One region of the Microlunatus sagamiharensis genome, then DNA from elsewhere that is predicted to be linked to it. Evidence: riboswitches for the same ligand, from Rfam matches in the RefSeq annotation. Region 1 holds a riboswitch; each other region holds the start of a gene.

Region 1 (4,972 bases):
GCGGCGGGCGTGCTCTGGGGGAGCTACTTCATCCCGGCCCAGTGGGCGGCGACGTCGGCGCAGGCGAGCAACCTGCCCCTCGCGCTGGGCATCCTCGTCGGCGCGCTCGTGCTGGCCCTCACGGCGCGGGCGCCCGTGCGCCTCGCGCCGAGGGTCGCCGCCACCCAGGTCGGCGCGGGCGTGGTCTTCGGCGTCGGCAACCTGCTGCTGCTGGCCCTGGTCGCCCGGGTGGGCACGGGGACGGGCTTCACGATCGCCCAGCTCAGCCTCGCGGTGAACGCCGCGATCGGCATCTGGGTGTTCCGCGTCCCCCGCCCCGGCACCAGCCAGGCCCGGCGGGTGCTCGCCGGGATCGCGGTGGCCGGGGTCGGCGGCGCCGTCATCGCCGCGATGCGGTGAGGTCCGTGGGACGCAGGCCCGCCGCGTCCCACGACGAGGTCGGGTCTAGCCTCCCGCGACCGCCGGGATGATCGAGACCTTGGCGCCGTCGGCGACCTCGGCCTCGAGCCCGCCGACGAACCGCACGTCGTCGTCACCGACGTAGACGTTCACGAACCGGCGCAGCTTGCCCTCGCCGTCGACGATGCGGTCCTTGATGCCGGGGTAGTCGGCGTCGAGGGACTCCAGCACGTGGGCCACGGTGTGGCCGCTGGCCTCGACCTCGTTCTGCCCGCCGGTGAAGGTGCGCAGGATGGTGGGGATGCGGACGTGGGCGCTCATGCGCTGTAGCTCCTCCAGAAGTCGGTGAACGCCTCGTAGCGCGGCGGGATCGTCGTCTTGGGCCCGACGTGCGAGGACACGGCGTCGAGGGTCTTGAGCCCGTCGCCGGAGTTGATGAACACGGTCTCCGCGTCCGGGTCGAGGTCGCCCTCGGCGAGCAGGCGGGCCGTCACGCCGAGGGTCACGCCGCCGGCGGTCTCGCCGAAGATGCCCTCGGTGCGGGCCAGCCGCACGATGTTGCGCACGACGGTCTCGTCGTCGACGTCGGCGATGCGGCCGCCGGTGCGGCGCACCACGTCGAGCACGTACGGCCCGTCGGCCGGGTTGCCGATGGCCAGCGACTTGGCGATCGTGTCGGGCCGCACGGGCGCGACCACGTCCTGGCCGGCCTCGTACGCCTGCACGACCGGCGAGCAGCCCGTGGCCTGCGCGCCGAAGATCTTGACCGGCTTGTCCTCGACCAGCCCGAGCTTGACCAGCTCGCCGAAGCCCTTGTCGATCTTGGTCAGCTGCGAGCCCGAGGCGACCGGCACGACGACCTGGTCGGGCAGGCGCCAGCCGAGCTGCTCGGCGATCTCGAAGGCCAGCGTCTTGGAGCCCTCGGCGTAGTAGGGGCGGACGTTGACGTTGACGAACGCCCAGCCCTCCTCCTCGCCGGCGATCTCGCTCGCGAGCTTGTTCACGTCGTCGTAGTTGCCGTCGATCGCGATCAGGGTCGTGTCGTAGACCGCGGAGGCGATGATCTTCTGCTGCTCGAGGTTGGACGGGACCATCACCACGGAGCGGATGCCGGCGCGCGCCGCGGCGGCGGCCACCGCGTTGGCCAGGTTGCCCGTCGAGGGACAGGCCAGCACGGTCAGGCCGAGCTCGCGGGCCGCCGAGAGGGCGACGGCGACGACGCGGTCCTTGAAGGAGTGCGTCGGGTTGCCGGAGTCGTCCTTGACCCAGAGCTTGCGCACGCCGAGGTCGGCGGCCAGGTTGCCCGCGTCGACGAGGCGGGTGAAGCCGGGGTCGGTCGAGCGGAAGGTGGTGATGTCGGAGGGCACCGGCAGCAGCGGCGCGTAGCGCCAGATGCTCTTCGGGCCCGCCTCGATCTGCTCACGGGTGACCCGCGGGAAGTCGTAGCCGACCTCGAGCGGGCCGAAGCACTCCATGCACGCGTAGAAGGGGCCGAGCGGGGACTTCTCCCCGCAGGCCCGGCACACGAGGTGGGTGGCGTTGCCGAAGGCACCTTCACGGACGCCGGCGGGCGGGGGTACCTGGGTGTCGAGCACCGCGGTCATGACGATTCGTCCTCACGCATCATCTGTCCTCGGGCGACTTTCGCCCGAAGCCGGAAGTGGCACCGTGTCTGGCTGTCAGCCGGTTGCCGGGGAGTCACAGGGCCGGTCCCTCGTCCCCCTCTGGATGAACGTGGACAACTCTAGGACGCCCGGCCCGGAGAACCGGTGCGCGGTCACGTTCTGGTCCGCATGCTGATCCGGCTGACCAGAGTGCGAGACAGAGCGCGTGATCTACGCTCGGCGCATGCCGCAGGATCGCTCGGGCCAGGACGCGGGAGCGCCGCTGACCCCGGCCGAGCGCCGCCGCCGGCGGGCCAACCGGGCGAACCTCTCGACCCCGCTCGGCCTGCTCGTCGCCCGCCTCGGCGGTGCCCGCCGGCGTCCGGGGCCGTACGGGCTGGTGCTGGCCGAGGGCTACCGGTTCCGCTTCCCCGTCGCCGGCGCCTTCACCGTCGGTGACGTGATCATCACGGCCCGCTCCTTCGACGCGCTGCTGCGGCGCACACCGGACCTGCTGCGCCACGAGGAGCTCCACGCCCGCCAGTACGCCCGCTGCCTCGGCCTGCCCTACCTCGGCCTCTACGTCCTGGCGATGGGCTGGTCGGTCGTGCGGACCGGCGACCGCGCGTCGGGCAACGTCTTCGAGCGCCGCGCCGGGCTGGTCGCGGGCGGCTACGTCGAGCGTCCCGTCCGGTCGCTGCGACGCCGTCGTCGACGCCATGGAGCCGGTCGGGGGCGCGCCGGCTGAGCGCGGCCCAGCGAAGTTGACCCCTCTACCCGCATCCTTGAGACCTTCCCCGGGGCGCCCGCGCCCCGCCCGTGCGCAAGGAGTCCCCTCGATGGTGCCCAGGTCCCGCGTCCCCCGGCTGTCAGCGCTGGCGCTGTCGACGGCGCTGGCCGCGTCCGGGATCCTCACCGCCTGCAGCGCGCAGGACGACCAGGTCACCGAGGACGTCTACTGCGCCGACGCCGACGGCAAGGTGGTCGACGAGTCGCGCTGCGACGACGGCTACCGCGGCGGCTTCCCCGGCTTCATCTGGATCGGCGGCTTCGGTGGGGGCCGCGGCCTGGGCTATCAGCTGCCGGTCAGCCAGCGCACCTCGGTCGTCCCCTACAACGACCCGGTCGCCCGTGAGCGCGCCGGGCTCCCGCGGACGGGGCGCGTCACCGGCTCCGGCGGGCTCGGCGGGACCGTGACGCGGTCCCGCTCGGCCTCGGGCAAGTCGGGCGGGACCAAGGCCGGCACGTCCAAGGGCGGCGGCTTCGGCGGCTCCCAGGGCGGGACCGGGAGCTAGGTCGTGCCTCCTCATTCCGACGGGCGCAGGCGTGGCCCCGCATCCCGACCGGCTGCGCCAGGCTCACTCGGCGCAGCCCGCTGCGCTCTCGTTCCCCCGACGTGCCGCACCGGGCGCGGATGCCACGCCTGCACGAGCCGGACCTGAGGAGACACGACCTCCCGTGGAACGTCGACCCACCGGCAAGACCCGCGACAACTGGCCCCAGCTCGTCGCCGACCAGGGCCTGACCTACTGGCAGACGCAGCTGCCCGACGGCCGCACCCGCTCCTACTGGAGCGAGGCCGCGCACTACGCGTTCTCGGCCGCCGAGGTCGAGCAGATGCACGCCGACGCGACGACGCTCTTCGAGATGTGCGTGAGCGCCGGTGACTGGATGCTCGCCCACCCCGAGACGACCGACAAGATGGGCATCCCGCGCTGGGCGCTGCCCGCCATCTCCGCCACCTGGAACCGCACGCCGGAGTGGGGCAGCGTCTACGGCCGCTTCGACGTCGTCTACGGGGGCAACCGGCTGCTCGACCCGGCCTGCACGGACCTCCAGGACGGCGCTGACGAGGCGCTCGGGCGGATCCGGCTCTACGAGTTCAACGCCGACACCCCCACCTCGCTGCTCGAGGCCGCGGTGATCCAGTGGGCCTGGTTCGACCAGACCCGCCAGGGCGACGACCAGTGGAACGAGATCTACGAGATGCTCGTCGCCGCGTGGCGGCGCAACCTCGCCGAGGCCGAGGAGGCGCTCGGCCACAAGCCGGTCGTCCACTTCGCGTGCACCTGGCAGGACAACCTGCTGCCCGAGCTCGCGCACCTGGTGCCGCCGGAGCAGCGCGGCGACGTCCGGGTCGAGGGCAGCTCGTACGAGGACCTGCAGAACCTGCGCGTCATGCAGCAGGCCTGCACCGACGCCGGCTACGAGACCCGCTGGCTCTACGTCGAGAAGATCCACCTCGGCGAGGACGGCCGCTTCTACGACGGCACCAGCGGGGTCGCGGGCGACCACCTCGACATCGTCTTCAAGCTCTACCCCTGGGAGCACATGGTCGCCGAGGAGTTCGGCCCGGCCGTGTTCGAGGACATGCGCCGCGCGGGCGGGACCGTCTGGATCGAGCCGCCGTACAAGATGCTCTGGTCCAACAAGGGCCTGCTGCCGGTGCTGTGGCAGCTCTACGGCCGCGACCCGGAACGGAGCCGGCTGCTGATCCCGGCCTGGTTCGAGGGCGAGCAGCCCGACGGGCTCGAGAGCTACGTCCGCAAGCCGATCCTCGGCCGCGAGGGAGCGAACGTCCGCGTCGTCGTCGACGGCCAGACCGTCCTCGACACCCCCGGCCCGTACGGCGACGAGCCGGGCGTCATCCAGCTCTACGCGCCGAGCCCGGACTTCGTCGGCTTCGAGGGCGACAACTACGCCACGCTGGGCATCTTCGTCGTCGACGGCGAGCCGGCCGGCCTCGACATCCGCGAGAACCAGACCGTCGTCGTGGACAACCTCAGCGTGTGCGTGCCGCACGTCGTCCGCTCCTGACCCGCTCCTCCACCCCCAGCCCGAGGACGTCCCGATGTTCGACTACCTGTACGCGATGGCCTTGAGCTGGCCAGCCGCCGCGGTCAGCCTGCTGCTCGCCCTCGTCGTCGGGGGCCTGCTGTGGGTCACCCACAACGCGCTCACCCACTTCG
Region 2 (4,972 bases), 2.2 Mb from region 1:
GGCTCCGCACCGGTCAGGGTCTTGTGGTCGTCACCGACGTAGGCCAGCGGCGGGAAGCCGGCGGGCAGCGCACCCACGCCGATGACGAGCGTCCCGCGCTCCTTGACCTTCGCCGGCAGCGCGTCGTGCAGGGCCTGCTGCGTCGGCACGCTGATCTCGGTGCGCGTCGCGGTCGTCGTGTTGTCGGCGACGACGACGGTGGTGTTGCCGTTCGCGTCCGTGCTGGGCGCGCCGGTGGTCGCGGCGTCGCTCGTGGAGCAGGCGGCGAGGGCGAGGAGGGTGACCGCGGAGGCGGCCGCGAGGGCTCGGCGTACGGGGATGGGCATGGCTGTCTCCTGGAGGTGGCGTCGCGGGGGTGCCGCGGGAGGCGTACGGGTCGGGGTGCGGTTCAGCGCACGCGGCTGAGGAACGCCGCGGTGCGGGGGTGCTGCGGATGGTCGAGGACCTCGTCGGGCGGTCCCTGCTCGACGACACGGCCGGCGTCGAGGAAGACGACGGTGTCGGCCACCTCGCGGGCGAAGCCGATCTCGTGGGTGACGATGATCATGGTGGCGCCGGCGGCCGCGAGGTCCTTGATCACCGCGAGGACCTCGCCGACGAGCTCGGGGTCGAGCGCCGAGGTCGGTTCGTCGAACAAGATCAGCTGCGGGCGCAGGGCGAGCGCGCGGGCGATCGCCACCCGCTGCTGCTGGCCACCCGAGAGCTGCCGGGGGTAGGCGTCCGCCTTGTCGGCCAGGCCCACCCGCGCGAGGAGCGCGCGGGCCTCGGCGTGGACCTCCGCCTTGTCGCGGCCGAGGGCGGCGACGGGCGCCTCGACCACGTTGCCCAGCACGCTCAGGTGCGGGAAGAGGTTGAAGCCCTGGAAGACGAAGCCGATCCGGGCCCGCTGCCGCAGGATCGCCCGCTCGCTCAGCTCGTGCAGCCGGCCGTGCGCGACGCGCACGCCGACCAGCTCGCCGTCGACGCGGACGTAGCCGGCGTCGAGCTTCTCGAGGTGGTTGACGGCGCGCAGCAGCGTCGACTTGCCCGAGCCGGAGGGCCCGAGGACGACGGTGACCGTGCCCCGCGCGACGTCGAGGTCGACCTCGTGCAGGACCTGGTGGGCGCCGAAGGACTTGCTCGCCCCGCGCACCTGCACCACCGGTGTCGCGCTCGGCACGACCCGCTGGGCCGGGGCGTCCGCGGCGGTGGCGCTCATCGGGCGACCCCCCGTCGCGTCCGGACCGCCGAGAGGATCCGCTGGGCCCGGGTCCGGCCGGCGAGGCGGTCGACGCCGCGGGCGAAGCGCTGCTCGACGAAGTACTGGAAGACCGACAGCACGCTGGTGAGGATCACGTACCAGACCGTGGCGACCATGAGCAGCGGGATGACCTGGCCGCTGTTGGTGCTGGCCTGCGTCTCGACCTGGCCGAAGAGGTCGAGCAGCGAGGTGATGTAGACGACCGAGGTGCCCTTGAGCAGCCCGATCAGCTGGTTGGCGTACGAGGGCAGGATCGCGCGCATCGCCTGGGGCAGCACGATGCGGGTGAAGCGGCGGTGGCGCGGCAGCCCGAGGGCGGCCGCAGCCTCGCGCTGGCCCGGGTCGACCGAGATGATCCCGGAGCGGACGATCTCGGAGGCGTACGCGGCCTCGTTGAGGCTGAGGCCGATGATCGCCGCGGCCTCGTAGCTGAGCAGCCGGGTCGCGTCGATGCTGAACAGCTGCGGGCCGAACGGCACCGACAGCCCGAGGCTCGGGTAGAGCGCGGTCGCGTTGGCCAGGAACAGCAGCAGCACGATCAGCGGGATCGAGCGGAAGACCCAGACGTAGACCCAGCTGACCGACTGCAGCACCGGGCTGGCCGACAGCCGCATCAGCGCCAGCACGACCCCGGCCGCGAAGCCGATCACCGCGCTCCACGCCGTCAGCTTGAGCGTGACGAGCAGGCCCTCGAGGATGATCGGCTGGAAGAACCAGTAGCCGAAGGCGTCCCACTGGTAGGCCGGGTTGGAGGCGAGGCCGCTGACGACCTGCGCGAGCAGGAGGAGGACGACGACGCTGGCCACCCAGCGCCAGGGCCGGCGCAGCGGGACGACGCGGGAGGAGACCAGCGCCTCGACGGGGTCGTCCCCGCGGACGGCAGCGGGTCGGCCGCCAGGTCGGGCGGTGTCGGGCGGGTGGTCGGCGGCGGGCGGTCGCCGTGCGGTGCTCAGGCTCATCGGACCTCGGGGCGTGCGGGAGCGTCGGCGCACGGGCCGATCGCTGCGGGTGGGGAGGTTCAGGGGCTGCGTGCGCGCAGCCGGCGTCCGCGCCGGCAGGCGGGGACGGGAGTCAGGAGGCGGGTCGGCGCGGTCGTGGGACGCTCGCGCCTACGTCTCGCTCAGCGACAGCAGGTCGGGCGTCGACAGCCCGGCATGCCGCCGGCACGCCGGGGCGCGGGAGGGCTGGCGCGGTGCGGCAGCGGTGCTGCCCGGTGCGTGGTCGTCATGCGGCGGACCTGTCCGTCGGGACCCCCGGCGGGGGTCGGCGCTTGCAGGGCTGCTCCCCTGCCGGGTCGTCACCTGGGGCACCCCACCGCTCGTGCGAGGGTTGCCGATCAGCCAGCCAGGGCTTGTCGCTGATGCTCGTGACCTGGGGAGGACGTTAGGACGCATCGCGGGTTCCTGTCAAATCCTGGTGGGTAACTAGGGAATAGCGGAACAGGTCGGGTGGGCAGGGTGTTCGATGGTGGCGTGACCAGCTCCCCCACCACCGCCCGCCCGGCGGCCGGCAGCCCCGCCCACACGCTCGACGCCGCGACGTGGTCGGCGCTGACCGGACCGCACGCGCACTTCGCGATCGGCACCGACCGAGCCCGCCGCTACCCGGCCGACGTCGCGCCCTTCGCCGCGCTCGAGTCGACCGACGACCCCGCCGCCTGGGCGGACCTGCGCGGGCTGTACGCGACGGGCGAGGTCGCGGCCCTGGCGGTCCCGGCCGGCACCGCCTGGTCGCCCCCGGACGGCTGGGAGCCGGACGGTGCGATCCCCGGCGTCCAGCTCGTGTCGACCGCGGCCCTGCGCTCCTTCCCCGACGAGGAGGCCGTCCGGCTCGGCCCGGACGACGTCGCCGAGGCGACCGACCTGGTGGCGCGGACCGAGCCCGGCCCCTTCCGGCCGCGCACGATCGAGCTCGGCACCTACCTCGGCCTGCGTCGCGACGGCCGGCTCGTCGCCATGGCCGGCGAGCGGCTCCACCCGGACGGCTGGACCGAGATCAGCGCGGTCTGCACCGACCCTGCGTACCGGCGCCAGGGCCTGGCCACCGGGCTGGTGCGCGCCGTGGCCGACCTGGTCCGCGAGCGCGGCGACGTCCCGTTCCTGCACACGAGCGCGGCGAACACCCGCGCGATCCGGCTCTACCTGGCCATGGGCTTCGACCTGCGCAGCGAGGTGCAGTTCGCGGCGGTGCGCGCCGTCTAGGGCGCGAGGCACGACCTAGCGGTGGTGGTGCTCGGGCTCGTGGGCGCGGTGGCCCACGGGCTCGAGCTGGAAGGTGCAGTGCGCCACGTCGAAGTGCTCCCCGAGGCACCCGCCGAGGGCGTCGAGGACCTGGCCCGACCGGCCCTGCTCGAGGTGGTCACCGTCGACGACGACGTGCGCGGACAGCACGGGCAGACCGCTGGTGATGGTCCAGACGTGCAGGTCGTGGACCTCGACGACGCCCGGGGTCTGCTCGATGTGCTCCCGTACGCGGTCGAGGTCGACGCCCCGCGGCGTGGCCTCGAGCAGGACGTCGACGACGTCGCGGATCAGCGACCAGGCCCGCGGCAGGATGAGGACGACGATAAGCACGGAGGCCAGCGGGTCCGCCTGGGTCCAGCCCGTCGTCCGGATGACCACGGCGGCCACGACCACGGCCACCGATCCGAGCAGGTCGCCGAGGACCTCGAGGTAGGCGCCGCGCAGGTTGAGGCTCTCGTCCTTGCCGCCGCGCAGGACGAGCAGGCCGACCACGTTGGCCACGATCCCGACCAGCGCGACGAGCAGCATCAGCCCGCTCGACACCTCGGCCGGGTCCTGCCAGCGGCGTACGGCCTCGACCAGCACGAGCACGGCGATGGCCACGAGCAGCACGCCGTTGACGAGCGCCGCGAGCACCTCCGCGCGCTGCAGCCCGAAGGTCCGCGCGCTCGTCGCGGGCCGGGCGGCGAGGACCGAGGCGATCAGCGCGATGAGCAGCCCGGCCGAGTCGGTCAGCATGTGGCCGGCGTCGGCGAGCAGGGCCAGCGAGCCGGACAGGAGCCCGCCGACCACCTCGGTGACGAACACCGCGGCGGTGATCAGCAGGACGAGCACCAGCCGCCGCCGGTGGCGCCCGGTGGCGGTCAGCGAGCCGTGCGCGTGCGCGTGGTCGTGGCCCATCAGCGCTCGACGCCCGGGCCGAGGGTGACCGCGTCGCCGGTCGCCGCGAGCAGGCGCTCGGCCGCGCCGAGGAGGTCCAGCAGCTCGTCGGGCACCGTGAGGGCGAACACCGAGGAGCGGCCGACCGGCCTCGAGGCGACCAGGCCGCAGTCGCGCAGGCAGGCGAGGTGCGCGCTGACGGTGCTCTGCGCCAGCCCGAGGTGCGCGGTGAGGTCGACGACGCGGTGCTCGCCGAGCATCAGGTGGCGCAGGATCAGCAGCCGGGTCGGCTCGGCCAGGCTCCGGAACAGCAGCACCGCGGTCTCCGGCACCGCCTCGCCGAGCGCCACCGCCCCGGATCCCGGTCCGGCATCGTGCTCGGTGGCCGTCATCGTCACCTGACGATGAAAGCGCCGACGACCGGACGAGTCAACCCCGGCCCTCCCTGGCCCGCCACCGGCGCCGGACGAGCGCCTCGACCGGCGCGGACAGGAACATCAGCAGCAGGGCGAAGAAGCCGACCGTGTCGGCGAAGACCGTCCCGACGACGAGCGCGACCACGAGCGTGGCGGTGGTCGCGGTGCTGCCGAGGAGCCGTTCCCGCGTCACG
Region 3 (4,972 bases), 2.2 Mb from region 1:
GCGGAGCCCGACAGCACCGTGACGGAACAGACGTGGACCACACGGCGTTCCCGAGTAATCCTGTAGACAACGTCCCAGCGCGCGACCGACCAGCCCCGAGGAGAGACGTGCCAGCGAACAGCGACGACCGGCGGAGCCTCGTGCTCGCCGTGGTCGGGGTGGGGCCGCGCGGTGCGGGCCTGCTCGAGCGCCTGGTGACGAACGCCGCCGAGGTCGCCCACGGGCCGGTCGAGATCCACCTGGTCGACCCGTTCCCGCCGGGGGGCGGTCGTGTGTGGCGCGACGCGCAGTCGCAGCTCCTGCGCCTCAACACCACGACCGAGGACCTGACGGCCTTCGTCGACGAGAGCGTCGTCATGGCCGGCCCGATAACACCCGGGCCCACGATGGCCGAGTGGTGCCTCACGCACGGGCGTCACCTGTCCGACCCCGAGCTGGCGGCCGAGGCGGCGACCGTCGGACCGCTGGAGTTCCCCACCCGGCGGCTGGCCAGCGCCTACCTCGGCTGGGCCGTCGACGAGACGCTGGGCCGGCTGCCCGAGGGCGTCACCGTGCACACGCACCCCCAGCGAGCCGTGGACCTGCTCTCCGCGGGCGACGACGGGGGCGGGCGCGAGGTCGTCGTCCTCGAGGACGGCGAGCTGCTGGCCGTGGACGCGGTCGTCCTCACCAACAGCCACGTCGACGTCGCCCCCGCACCGCCCTTCGCGGCGCTCGCGGACCTCGCCGTCGAGCACGGGCTGCACTACCTCCCGCCCGGCTACGCCGGCGACCTGGACCTCTCGGCGGTGCCGGCCGGGGAGGACATCCTCGTCCGCGGCTTCGGGCTCGGATTCGTGGACTTCCTCGTCCTCGTCACCGAGGGCCGCGGCGGGGTGTTCGAGCGCCTCGACGGCCAGGCCGACGGGTCGAGCGACGAGGCGTCGAGCCTCGTCCCCGAGCGTCAGGGCCGGCTCCGGTACGTCCCCTCCGGCCGCGAGCCGCGCCTGCACGTCGGTTCGCGCCGCGGGGTGCCGTACCACTCCAAGCCGATGTACCGCCTCCGCGCCCCGAAGCCGGCGGCCACCCGCTTCTGCACGGCGGAGGCCGTCGGCGCCCTGCTGCGGCGTGGCGAGCCGATCGACTTCCTCGCCGACGTGTGGCCGCTGGTCGGGCGTGAGGTGACCTGGGCGTCCTACGTCGAGCTCGGCCTGGGCCACCCCGGCCGCATCACCGTGCCCTGGGAGGAGTTCGCCGCCACCTTCGCCGCGCTCGAGTGGGGGAGCGAGGCGTACGCGCGCTGGATCGCCGAGGTCGTCCCCGACCCCGCGGACCGTTTCGACCCGGCCGTCGTGGACCGCCCGCTGCGGGACGTGCGGGTAGCGGACCGCGACGAGCTGAGCCGCGTGCTGCGCCGCTACGTGCGCGACGACCTGGAGCGCCGGGCCGACCCCACGTGGAGCGCCGACCTCGGCGCCTTCCACGGCTTCCTCGCCGTGATGCCGGTGATCGGGGCCGCGCTCGCCTCGCCGCTGATGGACCCGCGCTCGCTGCTGCGGGACTTCTACGGCTGGTTCATGGGCTTCTTCAGCTTCTGGGCCAGCGGCCCGCCGCCGGACCGGCTCGAGCAGCTGCTGGCGCTGGAGGAGGCCGGGGTTGTGTCGTTCCTCGGCGGCGGCCTCGAGGTCGGGGTGGACCCGGAGCGCGGCGTCTTCGTGGCCCGCTCGACGACGGTGCCCGGCGAGGTCGCGGCGCGCTCCCTCGTCGACGCGACGCTGCCGGCCTTCGACCTCGCACGGGTCGAGGACCCGCTGCTGGCGACGCTCGCCGCCCGCGGGGAGGTCGCCTCGCAGCTGCTCGTGACCGCCGACGGCGAGCCCGTCGACACCGGCCAGCTCAGCACCGACGGTGCCCAGCGGCTCGTGCGGGCGGACGGCACGGTGGCCGAGCGCCGCTTCGCCCTCGGCATGCACACGACGGTCAAGGCGGCGGCCTTCGCCCGGCCCTGCACCAACGCGCCCGTCCACCGGCTCAACGACCACGTCGCCCGGGCGCTGCTGGCCCTCACCCCGGCGGTCGTCGACGACAGCGAGCCCGTCGGCGCCGGGCGGAGGTCCTGAGGTGGGGCCCCGTACGCCCGCACCGGTCGCACCGCCGGCCGGGCGCGGCCCCGGGCGCGCCTCCGGGACCGCCGTGCCTGCCGAGGCGGGAGGGACCCGCCCGGCCGCAGCACGCGAGCGGCCGTGCCCGGCCGAGATCGAGGCCCGCCTGTCGGTGCTGCTGCGCTGGTCGTGAGCGCCGACCGGTCCGGATCCTGTACCGAAGTGCCCTACTAGGAAATACCGAGTTATAGTGCTCCTGTCACGAGCGCCAGCGTCAAGCCCCGGCTTGCTGGCCGGCAACCCTCCTCCGCGGTGGGGTGCCCCGGGTGACGACACGGCTGGTGCCGGTTCCGGCACCGGCAAGCGCGGCCCCGTCCCACGGGGTCCTGAACCCCACGGAGGGTCCCCGATGACCGTTCTCACCCGTTCCGACGCCGCAGCCGCTCTGACCGAGCGGCTCGACCGCACGGTCGCACCGCTGCTGCCCACCGTCGGCGCCGGCTGGGTCGTGCCGCTCGTCGGCGGCCGCCAGGCCCGGTCGGTCCACCTCGACGTCGCCGCCAGCGCCCCCGCGCTCCAGCGGGTCGCCGACCACGTCGCCGCCGCCCTGCCCGCGTACGCCAGCGTGCACCGCGGGGCCGGCTACCTCTCCCAGCTCAGCACCGCGCTGTACGAGCGGGCGCGGGAGACGGTCGGCACGTCCGTCGGCGCCCGTGCGGACGACGTGGTCGTCTTCACCCGCAACACCACCGACGCGCTCAACCTGCTGAGCAGCGCGGTGCCCGGCGACGTCGTGGTGCTGGACGTCGAGCACCACGCGAACCTGCTGCCGTGGCGCTCACCGAGCCGCGCGCACGGTGCCCGCGTGGTCCGCGTCGCGTCGACGCTCGTCGAGACCGAGGCCCTGCTCGCGGCCGAGCTGGCCCGGTCCCCGGCCGCGCTGCTCGCCGTGACGGGCGCCTCGAACGTCACCGGCGAGGTCCCCGACCTCCGCCGTCTCGCCGACCTCGCCCACGGCCACCGCGCCCGGCTCGCCGTCGACGCCGCCCAGCTGCTGCCGCACCGCGGGGTCGACCTGGCCGCGACCGGGATCGACTACGTCGCCTTCTCCGGCCACAAGGTCTACGCCCCGTACGGCGTGGGCGCCCTCGTCGGACGCCGCGACTGGCTCGACGCCGCCGAGCCCCACCTGGCCGGCGGCGGCGCGGTCCGCGAGGTCACCACGACCTCCACCACCTGGGCGCCGAGCCCGGAGCGCCACGAGGGCGGCACCCCCGCGGTGCTCGGCGCCCTGGCCCTCGCCGAGGCGCTGCGGACGCTGGCCGAGACGGGTCTCGACCGGGTCCGGGAGCACGAGGCCGCGCTGCGCGACCGTCTGGTGGCCGGGCTCGAGGGGCGGGGGATCGAGCCGCTGCGCCTCTGGTCCGACGCCCCCGACGCGGTCGGGGTCGTGAGCTTCGTCGTGCCCGGCTGGCGCTCCGCCCAGGTCGCGGCGTACCTCTCGGCCGAGCACGGCGTCGGCGTCCGCGACGGGCGCTTCTGCGCGCACCCGCTGCTGGCCCGCTTCGGGCTCGGCCGCGGCGACGGTGCGGTCCGCGCGTCCTTCGGGGTGGGGTCGGGCTCGGCCGACGTCGACCGGCTCCTCTCCGCGCTCGACCAGCTCCTCGCCGAGGGCCCGCGCTGGACCTACGCCTCCGACGGCGGCAGCTGTCGACCCGCACCCGACGACCGTCCCGCGCCTGACTGGTCCGGCCTCGAGAGCCTGACCGACCCCCTCGGCAGCGCTTCATCACCGACCAGCCCCTGCGCCACCCTTCCGACCGGAGCCGACCGATGACCCTCTCCCCGCCCCGGGCCGCGTACGCCAGCCCGCCCGACCTCGCCGCGTACGGGCCCTACCGCAGCCCGCAGCGCCCCGACGACCCCCGCCCGCTCTACCGCTTCACCGGCCGGCTGAGCGCCGACGGGTCCAGCGGGTTCCAGGCCGAGGCCGGGCGCTACCACCTGTACGCCAGCTGGACCTGCCCCTGGTCGCAGCGCGTGGTCCTGGAGCTCGCGGTCAACGGGCTGTCCGACGTGGTGCCGACGCACTACGTCGACGACGTGCGCGACGGGCGTGGGTGGGCGTTCCGGGAGACGGACGGTCCGGATCCGGTCAACGGCTTCACCCTGCTGCGCGAGGCGTACGAGGCGACCGAGCCCGGGTTCGACGGTTCGCGCAGTTCCGGGGGTCAGGGGGGTCGTCCCCCCTGGGTGTGACAGGGAACGTCCCGGTGCTGTGGGACACGCAGACCCACCGGATCGTCAGCAACGACTACGCGACGCTCGGGGTCGACGTGGCCACGCAGTTCCCCGGCCACCGCTCGCCCGGCGTCGACACCTACCCGCGCGAGCACCGGGCCGAGATCGACGCGCTCGACGCCTGGCTCGGTCCGGCCGTCAACCAGGGCCTCGGCCGCGCGTCGGGGCAGGGACCGGGTGCCGCGAAGGCCCGCTCGGCGCTGCTGGCCGCCCTCGACGCGCTCGACGACCGCCTCGCCGACGGCGGCTTCCTCGTCGGGCACGGAATCACCGAGGCCGACATCCAGTTGTGGGTGACGTTGGCCCGGTACGACGCCACGCGCGTCGGACCGCCGCTGACCGCCTTCCGCCACCTGGCGCGGTACGCAGCCTGGCTCGCCGAGCTGCCGGCGTTCCACGTCAGCACGCGCTGGGCGAGCATCGGCGGCACCCCGTCGTTCCTCCCCGGGGCCGACGGCGACCAGCACGACGAGCACGTCAGGAGCACCCGATGACCCGGCCGCTGCACCTCGCCGTCGCCCTCGACGGCGCCGGCTGGCACCCCACCGCCTGGCGCCTGCCCACGGCCCGTCCGCGCGAGCTGCTCACGG

Evidence for each region. A riboswitch is a leader RNA that binds a small molecule or an ion and turns the genes downstream of it on or off. The one in region 1 is predicted to bind S-adenosylmethionine.
Region 2: it holds a riboswitch for S-adenosylmethionine, as region 1 does, so the genes downstream of both, BLU42_RS10330 (amino acid ABC transporter permease) here and thrC (threonine synthase) in region 1, are expected to answer to the same signal.
Region 3: it holds a riboswitch for S-adenosylmethionine, as region 1 does, so the genes downstream of both, BLU42_RS10310 (aminotransferase class V-fold PLP-dependent enzyme) here and thrC (threonine synthase) in region 1, are expected to answer to the same signal.

Annotation. Positions count from the first base shown of each region.
Region 1 covers NZ_LT629799.1:84,789-89,760, reverse strand. The annotation lists gene BLU42_RS00415 (GRP family sugar transporter) at 1-399, shown strand, start outside; gene BLU42_RS00410 (MoaD/ThiS family protein) at 445-720, opposite strand; gene thrC (threonine synthase) at 717-2,003, opposite strand; SAM riboswitch class I at 2,020-2,134, opposite strand; gene BLU42_RS00400 (hypothetical protein) at 2,248-2,751, shown strand; gene BLU42_RS00395 (hypothetical protein) at 2,843-3,298, shown strand; gene BLU42_RS00390 (glutathionylspermidine synthase family protein) at 3,462-4,820, shown strand; gene BLU42_RS00385 (DUF350 domain-containing protein) at 4,855-4,972, shown strand, end outside.
Region 2 covers NZ_LT629799.1:2,280,522-2,285,493, forward strand. The annotation lists gene BLU42_RS10320 (ABC transporter substrate-binding protein) at 1-326, opposite strand, end outside; gene BLU42_RS10325 (amino acid ABC transporter ATP-binding protein) at 389-1,198, opposite strand; gene BLU42_RS10330 (amino acid ABC transporter permease) at 1,195-2,199, opposite strand; SAM riboswitch class IV at 2,502-2,612, opposite strand; gene BLU42_RS10335 (GNAT family N-acetyltransferase) at 2,713-3,441, shown strand; gene BLU42_RS10340 (cation diffusion facilitator family transporter) at 3,457-4,383, opposite strand; gene BLU42_RS10345 (ArsR/SmtB family transcription factor) at 4,383-4,754, opposite strand; gene BLU42_RS10350 (TMEM175 family protein) at 4,792-4,972, opposite strand, start outside.
Region 3 covers NZ_LT629799.1:2,274,681-2,279,652, reverse strand. The annotation lists gene BLU42_RS10315 (FAD/NAD(P)-binding protein) at 108-2,099, shown strand; SAM riboswitch class IV at 2,339-2,453, shown strand; gene BLU42_RS10310 (aminotransferase class V-fold PLP-dependent enzyme) at 2,491-3,918, shown strand; gene BLU42_RS21090 (glutathione S-transferase family protein) at 3,915-4,340, shown strand; gene BLU42_RS21085 (glutathione S-transferase C-terminal domain-containing protein) at 4,355-4,876, shown strand; gene BLU42_RS10300 (LLM class flavin-dependent oxidoreductase) at 4,873-4,972, shown strand, end outside.